Regions from separate parts of the Cronobacter muytjensii ATCC 51329 genome, predicted to be linked through region 2. Evidence: predicted binding sites of a transcription regulator. Region 2 holds the regulator's gene; the other holds the start of a gene.
What was found. Region 2 encodes sigma-54, which starts transcription at its own class of promoters, with help from an activator protein. Its sites were predicted from a motif close to GTTGGCACANNTTTCGCTNT; they were not measured.
Positions count from the first base shown of each region.

Region 1 (4,211 bases), 680 kb from region 2:
GAGAGCACGTCCGCCTCCAGCGCCCGTGGGTTTGTACGCGGCGAGTTTTATACCCAGGACGGCGTCCTTGTCGCCTCGACCGTGCAGGAAGGCGTGATGAGAAAGCGCGGGTAAGGTTGGCGCGCCGTTTGCCGAACAGCGGGTGCGCTGCGCTTAGCCGCCCAGCGAATAACCGTTTGAAGATGGGGCTCGGTGGGTAAGCGAAGCGCCCCACCCTTGCCAGACGTCACCCTTTCCAAAGCTTGCCATTTCCGGCCTCCCCCATAAAAAACAAAACCTCCCGCGCGCGGGAGGTTTTTTTATGCTCGCAATCACAACGATCAGGCGTTGTACGCGTTCTCGCCGTGGCTGTTCACGTCCAGACCTTCGCGCTCCTGCTCTTCAGAGACGCGCAGCCCAACGGTCATGTCCGCCACTTTGTAGGCGATAAACGCCACCACGCCAGACCACACCACGGTAATGGCGATACTTTCAAGCTGCACCAGCACCTGATGGCCCATCGTCACACCCTCGGCGTAACCGACGCCACCGAGCGACGTGGAGGCGAAGATACCGGTGAGGATACAACCTACGATGCCGCAGACGCCATGTACGCCGAACACATCGCACGGGTCATCAACGCGCAGCCAGCGCTTCAGCATGGTCACGCCCCACAGACCCGCAAGGCCCGCCGCGATACCGACAATCAGCGAACCGCCGACGCCGATATAACCACATGCAGGCGTCACGCCGACCAGCCCGGCGATAGCGCCGGAGCATGCGCCCAGCAGAGAAGGCTTGCCGCGCAGCGCCCATTCGCCAAACACCCAGGCAAGGATGGCCGCCGCCGTCGCAACAACGGTATTCACAAAGGCCAGACCGGCGATTTCGTTCGCGGCGCTGGCGGAGCCGGCGTTAAAGCCGAACCAGCCGAAATAGAGGATTGCGGTGCCGGTAAAGACCATCGGCAGGTTATGCGGTTTGAATGCCTCTTTGCCGAAACCGACACGTTTGCCAACCAGATACGCGCCCACCAGGCCCGCCACCGCCGCGTTAATATGCACCACGGTACCGCCCGCGAAATCCAGCGCGCCATGAGAGGCCAGCAGACCGCCGCCCCACACCATGTGCGCAATCGGCACGTAAGAGAACGTCAGCCACACCACCACGAAAATCACCACCGCCGAGAAGCGAATACGTTCCGCCAGCGCGCCGACGATAAGCCCCACGGTAATGCACGCAAACGACCCCTGGAAGGCGACGTGGATGTACTGATAGAAGCTGCCCATCAGATCCGTAATTTTGATGCCTTTCAGCATGATCCAGTCGACATTGCCGAAAAAGCTGCCGCCAGCGCCAAACGCCAGCGAATAGCCGTATACCACCCAGAGCACGCACACCAGCGCAAAAGCGACGGAGATCTGCGTCAGCATCGACAACACATTTTTCGCGCGGATCAGACCGCCGTAAAAGAGCGCAAGGCCGGGGATTGTCATAAACAGCACCAGCGCGGTGCTTATCATCATAAAGGCGTTATCGGCTTTATCCGCCACCGCAGGCGCCGCCAGCGCGAAGCCGGGCAGCAGAGCAAGCAGGCCGAAACCAGATTTGAGGGCTGTGTGTTTCATCTTTTCCATTCCTGTTACGGTTGGCCAGAAATCAGAGTGCCGCTTCGTCGGCTTCGCCGGTACGAATACGAATCACGCGTTGCAGTTCGGCGACGAAAATTTTGCCGTCGCCAATTTTACCGGTCCACGCGGCTTTGCTGACCACGTCGATCACTTCATCAAGCTGATCGTCGGCGATCGCCACGTCGATTTTTACTTTGGGCAGAAAATTCACGCTGTACTCGGCGCCGCGGTAAAGCTCGGCATGGCCCTTCTGACGCCCGAACCCTTTCACCTCAGTGACGGTAAGGCCCTGAATGCCAATGGTGGAAAGTGCTTCACGCACGTCTTCCAGTTTGAACGGTTTGATTACCACGGTAACCAGCTTCATAGATCCCCTCCAGTCAGAATTGGGTAATGCGGCAGCGATGTTGAACGGATAAAGCAAGCAGCGTGCCAGGAATGAAAAAGCGCGCGGCGGCGGCGAGGAGATGGGAAAGGAAGCGCAGCGCAGCGCGGTGCGCGGGTGCCAGAAAGCAAAAACGCACCATGCCAGTGCAGGGTGCGTTGCATTTTTGCACCACTAACGATGAGTGTTAGCAGAACGCGTTGTTTTGGTGCATCAGGCGCTGAGCGACTCCTCCTGCGCAGCGGCCTGAAGCTCTTCACCGGCCAGCTGTAGCTGATACATCTGCCAGTAACGCCCGCGCGCTTCCAGGAGCGCCTGATGGCTGCCCCGCTCCACTGCCTGACCGCGATGCAGCACCAGAATGGTGTCCGCTTCCACGATAGTCGAGAGGCGGTGCGCTATCACCACAAGGGTGGTGTGCTGGCGAATAGCGCCGAGCGCCTGCTGAATGGCCTGCTCGGTGCCGGAATCGATATTGGCGGTCGCTTCATCGAGGATCAGGATTTGCGGCGCGTCCACCAGCACGCGCGCCAGCGCCAGCAGTTGTTTCTGCCCGACCGAGAGATTATTGCCCTGCTCGCCAAGACGCGTATAAATGCCGTCGCTCATGCCGCGCGCCAGCTCCGCCAGTTGCACAGTTTCCAGCACCTCCCAGACGCGCGCTTCGTCTATCTCACGTCCAAGCGTCACGTTGGCAAAGAACGAGTCGGCCAGCACGACAGGATCCTGCTGCACCATCGCCACGCCTTTACGCAGCACGCCGTGGCTGAGCGAGGCAAGCGGGCGTCCATCAAGGCGAATTTCGCCTGCGGTCAGCGGGTAGTAGCCCATCAGCAGGCTCGCCAGCGTGCTTTTACCACTGCCGGTATGCCCGACCAGCGCCACAAAATGGCGGGACGGCACCGAAAGCGAGATATCCTTCAGCACCAGTTGATCGTCGCGATAGGCGAACGAGACATTATCCACGTCAATCGCCCCGCTTGAGAGAGGCCGCTCGTCGTGGCCGTAATTCTGCCGCGGTCTGTCCATCAGCTCGAAGACGCGCTCGCCCGCCACCAGCGCCTGCTGCAAAATAGACTGTTGCGTCGTAAGCTCAATCAGCGGCTCGTTAAGGCGGCCCAGATAGCTGATAAACGCATACAGCACGCCCACTTCAATCGTGCCAACGGACGTGAACCCAAACAGCATCAGCAGCCCGCACAGCACCAGCGCGGAAAAGAGGCTCAACAGCGGGCGCAGCAAAAACCCGTCCAGGCGCAACGTCTGCATGCGCGCCAGGTAGTGCGAATGGCTGGCAGCATTCATGCGTTCGCCAAACCGCGACTGCTGGCGAAACTGCTGAATAACATTCATACCACTGATGACTTCATTAAAGCCGTCGTTGATATCAGCAAGATATGTCCGCACCCGGCGCACAATCGGCGTGCTGTAGCGCTGGTAAATCGTCATAACAATGAGTACCGCCGGGAAAATGGTGATGGCCACCAGCGCCATGCGCCAGTCGAGGCTGAACATCGCCACCAGCATCGCGCCAATCAGCGCGGCGCTGCGCAGCACCGTCGCGACCACGGTGACATAAAGATCGCGTATCACTTCGGTATCGTTGGTGACGCGCGAAATTAACTGGCCCACCGGTTGGGTGTCGAACGCGCTGAGCGGCTGGCGCAGCGCGGCGTCCATCACATCGGTTCGCAGCTGTTGCACCACGCCGACCGCCGCCTGGTTAAACAACAGCGCCTGCCAGTAGTGCAGCCCCGCCGCGAGGATTTGCAGCAGCACATACGCGAACGCGAGCCCGGCCACGAGCCCCAGCGGCAGCTGGTTTTTCGCCACCAGGTTGTCGATGAAGTAGCTGATAAGCGCGGGCCCGGTGACTTCCGCCGCCGCCGCGACCCACAGCATGATCACTGCGCCGCCGAGCGGTTTACGCCACAGCGAGCCATAGGCCAGCAGACGCCGCAGCGTCGACCAGCTCTGTCCTGGATTACGCATTCAGCGCCTCCTCGTCATTCTCATCCGGCGCGTCATCCAGCGCCGCTTCGAGCTGCTGATAGCGATACATATCACGATACCAGCCCGGCTGCGCCGCCAGCGCCTCATGACGCCCGCGCTGCGCCACCTGTCCGTGCTGGAGCACGAGGATTTCGCTGGCCTCGGTTAACGCCGAGAGCCGGTGCGCGCTGATGATTACCGTGCGGTTTTCGCCCCACTGGCGC
Region 1 is NZ_CP012268.1:2,902,258-2,906,468, forward strand. Features, by position in the region: gene tesB (acyl-CoA thioesterase II) at 1-114, shown strand, start outside; gene amtB (ammonium transporter AmtB) at 321-1,607, opposite strand; gene glnK (P-II family nitrogen regulator) at 1,639-1,977, opposite strand; gene AFK63_RS13455 (SmdB family multidrug efflux ABC transporter permease/ATP-binding protein) at 2,209-3,987, opposite strand; gene AFK63_RS13460 (SmdA family multidrug ABC transporter permease/ATP-binding protein) at 3,980-4,211, opposite strand, start outside.
Region 1: glnK (P-II family nitrogen regulator) is a predicted target of sigma-54. The motif match lies at 2,028-2,047, and genes of this name have one in related genera.

Region 2 (4,211 bases):
CGTCCGGCAGGTTATTCATCGCCTGCTCAAACACCTCCGGGGATTCCGGCATATTACGAACGTCGATGCTCACCGCGGCGGATATCTGCCTTTCTGAAAGCGTGCGCGCCAGTTCAGGCAGCAGCACGACAGGCAGGTTATCGACGCAGTAGAACCCCATATCTTCCAGTGCACGCAGGGCGACCGATTTCCCTGACCCTGAACGTCCACTGACGATCATCAGAACCATCTGCTGTTTCTCCACACTTCAGACCGGTTAACCGGCGCCTCCTGGATTGTGCCTTTCAGCACGGTCATTCACTCTCTTCACTGGTTTCAGTGATTATCTGGTAGAGCTCTTCATCGCTTTGCGCGGCACGCAGACGACGGCAAATCGTTTTGTCCGCCAGTCTTTTAGCCACCAGCGACAGCGTATGCAGATGCGTTTTGGTTTGATCCGCCGGCACCAGCAGCGCGAAGAGGAGATCGACAGGCTGGTTATCGATGGCGTCAAAAGCAATCGGCGTTTCGAGCTGGACGAAAACGCCTACGGCGCGCAGCGTATCTTCTTCAAGCTTGCCGTGCGGAATGGCGATGCCGTTGCCGATCCCGGTACTTCCCATCCGCTCACGGGTAAGGATCGCTTCAAACACTACCTGCGGCGGCAGGCTAAGCTGCTTTGCCGCCAGCTCGCTGATAATCTCCAGGGCGCGTTTTTTACTCTGGCAGTGTACGCCGCTGCGGGTGCATTCCTGGTTTAAAACATTGCTCAATGGCAGAGCGGAATCATTATTCATCATAATTTCACCTAAGCGTTCTCTGGTGCGACGACCCGCCAGACGGGCCGGGCCGTCGATGTCCCAGCGAAACGCCCGGACAATTAATGTTGTTTCAGTTTATCTTTGTGTTTAGTGAGCTGCCGCGCCAGTTTATCAATCAAACCGTCGATGGCGGCGTACATATCCTGGCCTTCCGAACTGGCATGCAGCTCCCCGCCGTTCACATGCAGGGTGGCGTCGGCGATTTGCGTCACCTTTTCCACCTTCAGCACAATATAGACCTGATTAATCCTTTCGAAATACTGCTCCAGCTTGGCGAATTTGGTGGTGACAAACTCGCGCAGCGCTTCGGTGATTTCGACGTTATGTCCTGTGATGTTGAGCTGCATAGTGTCTTCCTTATCGGTTGAGTCAGACCAGCTGTTTGCGCTGGTTTGACGGCGGTATGGATAAAGACTCTCGATACTTCGCAACGGTACGGCGGGCCACCATGATCCCCTGCTCTGACAGCATAGACGTCAGTTTGCTGTCGCTTAAGGGTTTCGCGGGGTTTTCCGCTGCAATCAACTTCTTCACCAGCGCGCGAATAGCCGTGGACGAGGCTTCGCCGCCGCCCTCGGTGTTCACGTGACTTGAGAAGAAATACTTCAATTCGAAAATGCCGCGCGGGCTGTGCAGATATTTTTGGGTAGTAACGCGGGAGATAGTGGACTCATGCATCTCCACCGCCTGGGCGATATCCGCCAGCACCATCGGCTTCATATACTCTTCGCCCTGTTCGAAGAACGCCTGCTGCTGTTCAACGATGCAGCGGCTGACGCGCAGCAGCGTGTCGTTACGGCTTTCCAGGCTTTTAATCAGCCATTTCGCCTCTTGCAGGTTGCTGCGGATGAACTGGTTGTCAGATTCATTACGCCCGCTATTAGACATCGCGGCGTACTGCTGATTGATTTTGAGCCGGGGAATGCTGTCGGAATTGAGTTCCACTACCCAACGGCCATTATGCTTGCGCACCAGCACGTCCGGGATGACATATTCCGGCTCGCCAGTCTGGATAGACTGGCCGGGACGCGGATCGAGCGACTGGATCAGGTTCACCGCTTCTTTCAGCACATCCTCTTTCAGGCGCGTGACGCGCATCAGGCTGCGAAAGTCATGATTGGCTAACAGGTCGAGGTGATCGCTGACTATCTGCCGCGCCTGCGCCAGAAAGGGCGTGTCGGCGCTGAACTGCGAAAGTTGTATCAACAGGCAGTCGCGCAGATCGCGGGCGGCGACGCCGACCGGATCGAAACGCTGCACGCGCTTGAGCACAGCCTCAATCTCTTCGGGGCCGATATCGTCATCGTTGTCGCCCATGCCGTCGAGAATATCCTGCACCGTGACGGTGAGGTAGCCGGTGTCGTCCACCGCGTCGACGATCGCTGTGGCGATCGCGCGGTCGGTATCGGAAAAGGGCGTCAGTTGCACCTGCCACATCAGGTAATCCTGAAGGCTCTGGGTCGTTTCGCCCTGATAGACCGGCAGTTCGTCGTCGATATAGTCGGTGCCCGTGCCTGACGGCGTGCCGGCGGTGTAGATTTCGTCCCAGCTGGCGTCAAGCGGCAGCTCGTCCGGCATCTCTTTTTGCTCCAGCGCTTCGGCGGTATCCAGCCCTTCGTTGTCCTGCGTTTCCTGAGTGGCAATTTCGTCGTGAATGTCGGTTTGCTCAAGCAGGGGATTAATTTCCAGCGCCTGTTGCAACTCCTGCTGGAGTTCCAGCGTGGACAACTGCAACAAGCGAATGGCCTGCTGCAACTGCGGCGTCATGGCGAGCTGTTGGCTAAGCCTTAGTTGCAAACCTTGCTTCATATTCAGAGCAAAAATCCTCAGGTGTAAACGTCAAATAAGACCTGTCGCGGCGGGGCGCGCTGGGTGGCGCGCCGTTTCTGCCTGTTGCTCTACCCTATCAGAGTCTGAACTCTTCCCCAAGATATACGCGTTTAACCTGTTCATCCTGCAGAATATCGTCGGGCGTGCCGTGGGCGATAAGGTGCCCCTGGCTGACGATATAGGCGCGCTCGCACACCGCCAGCGTTTCACGCACGTTATGGTCGGTGATAAGCACGCCAAGGCCGCTGTCGCGCAGATGCTCAATGATACGTTTGATATCGATAACCGAAATCGGGTCGACGCCCGCAAAGGGTTCGTCAAGCAGGATGAATTTCGGGTTCGCCGCCAGCGCGCGGGCAATCTCCACGCGACGGCGTTCGCCGCCGGAGAGCGACTGGCCGAGGCTGTCGCGCAGATGGTCGATATGGAACTCTTCCATCAGCTCTTTGGCACGATCTTCGCGCTGCTCGGCGCTGAGATCGTCGCGAATTTGCAGAACGGCCATCAGGTTGTCGTAGACGCTCAGACGGCGGAAAATGGACGCCTCCTGCGGCAGATAACCGATGCCGCGACGCGCGCGGGCGTGCAGCGGCAGCAAGCTGATATCTTCGTCATCAATAATGATGTTGCCGGCGTCGCGCGGCACAATGCCCACGACCATGTAGAACGTGGTGGTTTTACCCGCGCCGTTCGGGCCAAGCAGGCCGACAATCTCGCCTGAGTTCACCGTCAGGCTGACATCTTCCACTACGCGGCGGCCCTTGTAGGCTTTCGCCAGGTGTTTCGCAATGAGTGTTGCCATAAGGGTTTAGTTGCTCTTGTTCTGATTCGGCGCCTGAGCGGCGTTGTCTTTATTCTGCAGCTGCGACGGCACCAGTACGGTGGTCACGCGTTTGCCTTTCTCGCTGAACGCCTGCATTTTCTGCTCTTTCACGAGATAGGTGATTTTGTCGCCTTTGATATTGCTGTCGAGCTGCTCAAGGTAGGCGTTGCCGGTCAGCACGACGAAATCGTTTTGCAGCTCGTAGTGCATCGTTGAGGCATGGCCTTTAACCGGTTTGCCGTTGTCCTGCATCTGGTAGAAAGTGGCAGGATTACCGTAACCGTCAATCACCTCTTTGCCTTTCTCACCGCCAGGGCGCGTGACGACGACTTTGTCAGCGTTGATTTTAATCGTGCCCTGCGTCACCACGACATTGCCGGTAAACGTCACCACGTTGCCCTGCATGTCCAGCGACTGCTGGTCAGATTCTATATGGATAGGCTGTTCGGTATCGCCCGTCAGCGCGAACGCCGGGAAGCCTGCCGCCAGCAGCGTACTGGTCAGTACGACATTAAGGCTGAGTTTGTTTATTCTGGATTTCATAGGAGGTTCTAACCTTTTCAATCAGCTCGGCATTTTTGCTGCGAAGGTTCCCGCGCATTTTCAGGCCGCTGGAATTAAAGCTGGTGCCGTAAAGAGTGACAAGCGTATCAGAGGTAACATCCTGGGTGACCAGGTTGATCTCTGCCTTGTCGGTCGTAATTTTGCGCAACTGCGAATCCGGCGTCAGCGCGTTCACTTCCACATGACCGGTCAGG
Region 2 is NZ_CP012268.1:3,584,297-3,588,507, reverse strand. Features, by position in the region: gene rapZ (RNase adapter RapZ) at 1-229, opposite strand, end outside; gene ptsN (PTS IIA-like nitrogen regulatory protein PtsN) at 294-779, opposite strand; gene hpf (ribosome hibernation promoting factor) at 860-1,147, opposite strand; gene rpoN (RNA polymerase factor sigma-54) at 1,170-2,609, opposite strand; gene lptB (LPS export ABC transporter ATP-binding protein) at 2,707-3,432, opposite strand; gene lptA (lipopolysaccharide ABC transporter substrate-binding protein LptA) at 3,439-3,996, opposite strand; gene lptC (LPS export ABC transporter periplasmic protein LptC) at 3,965-4,211, opposite strand, start outside.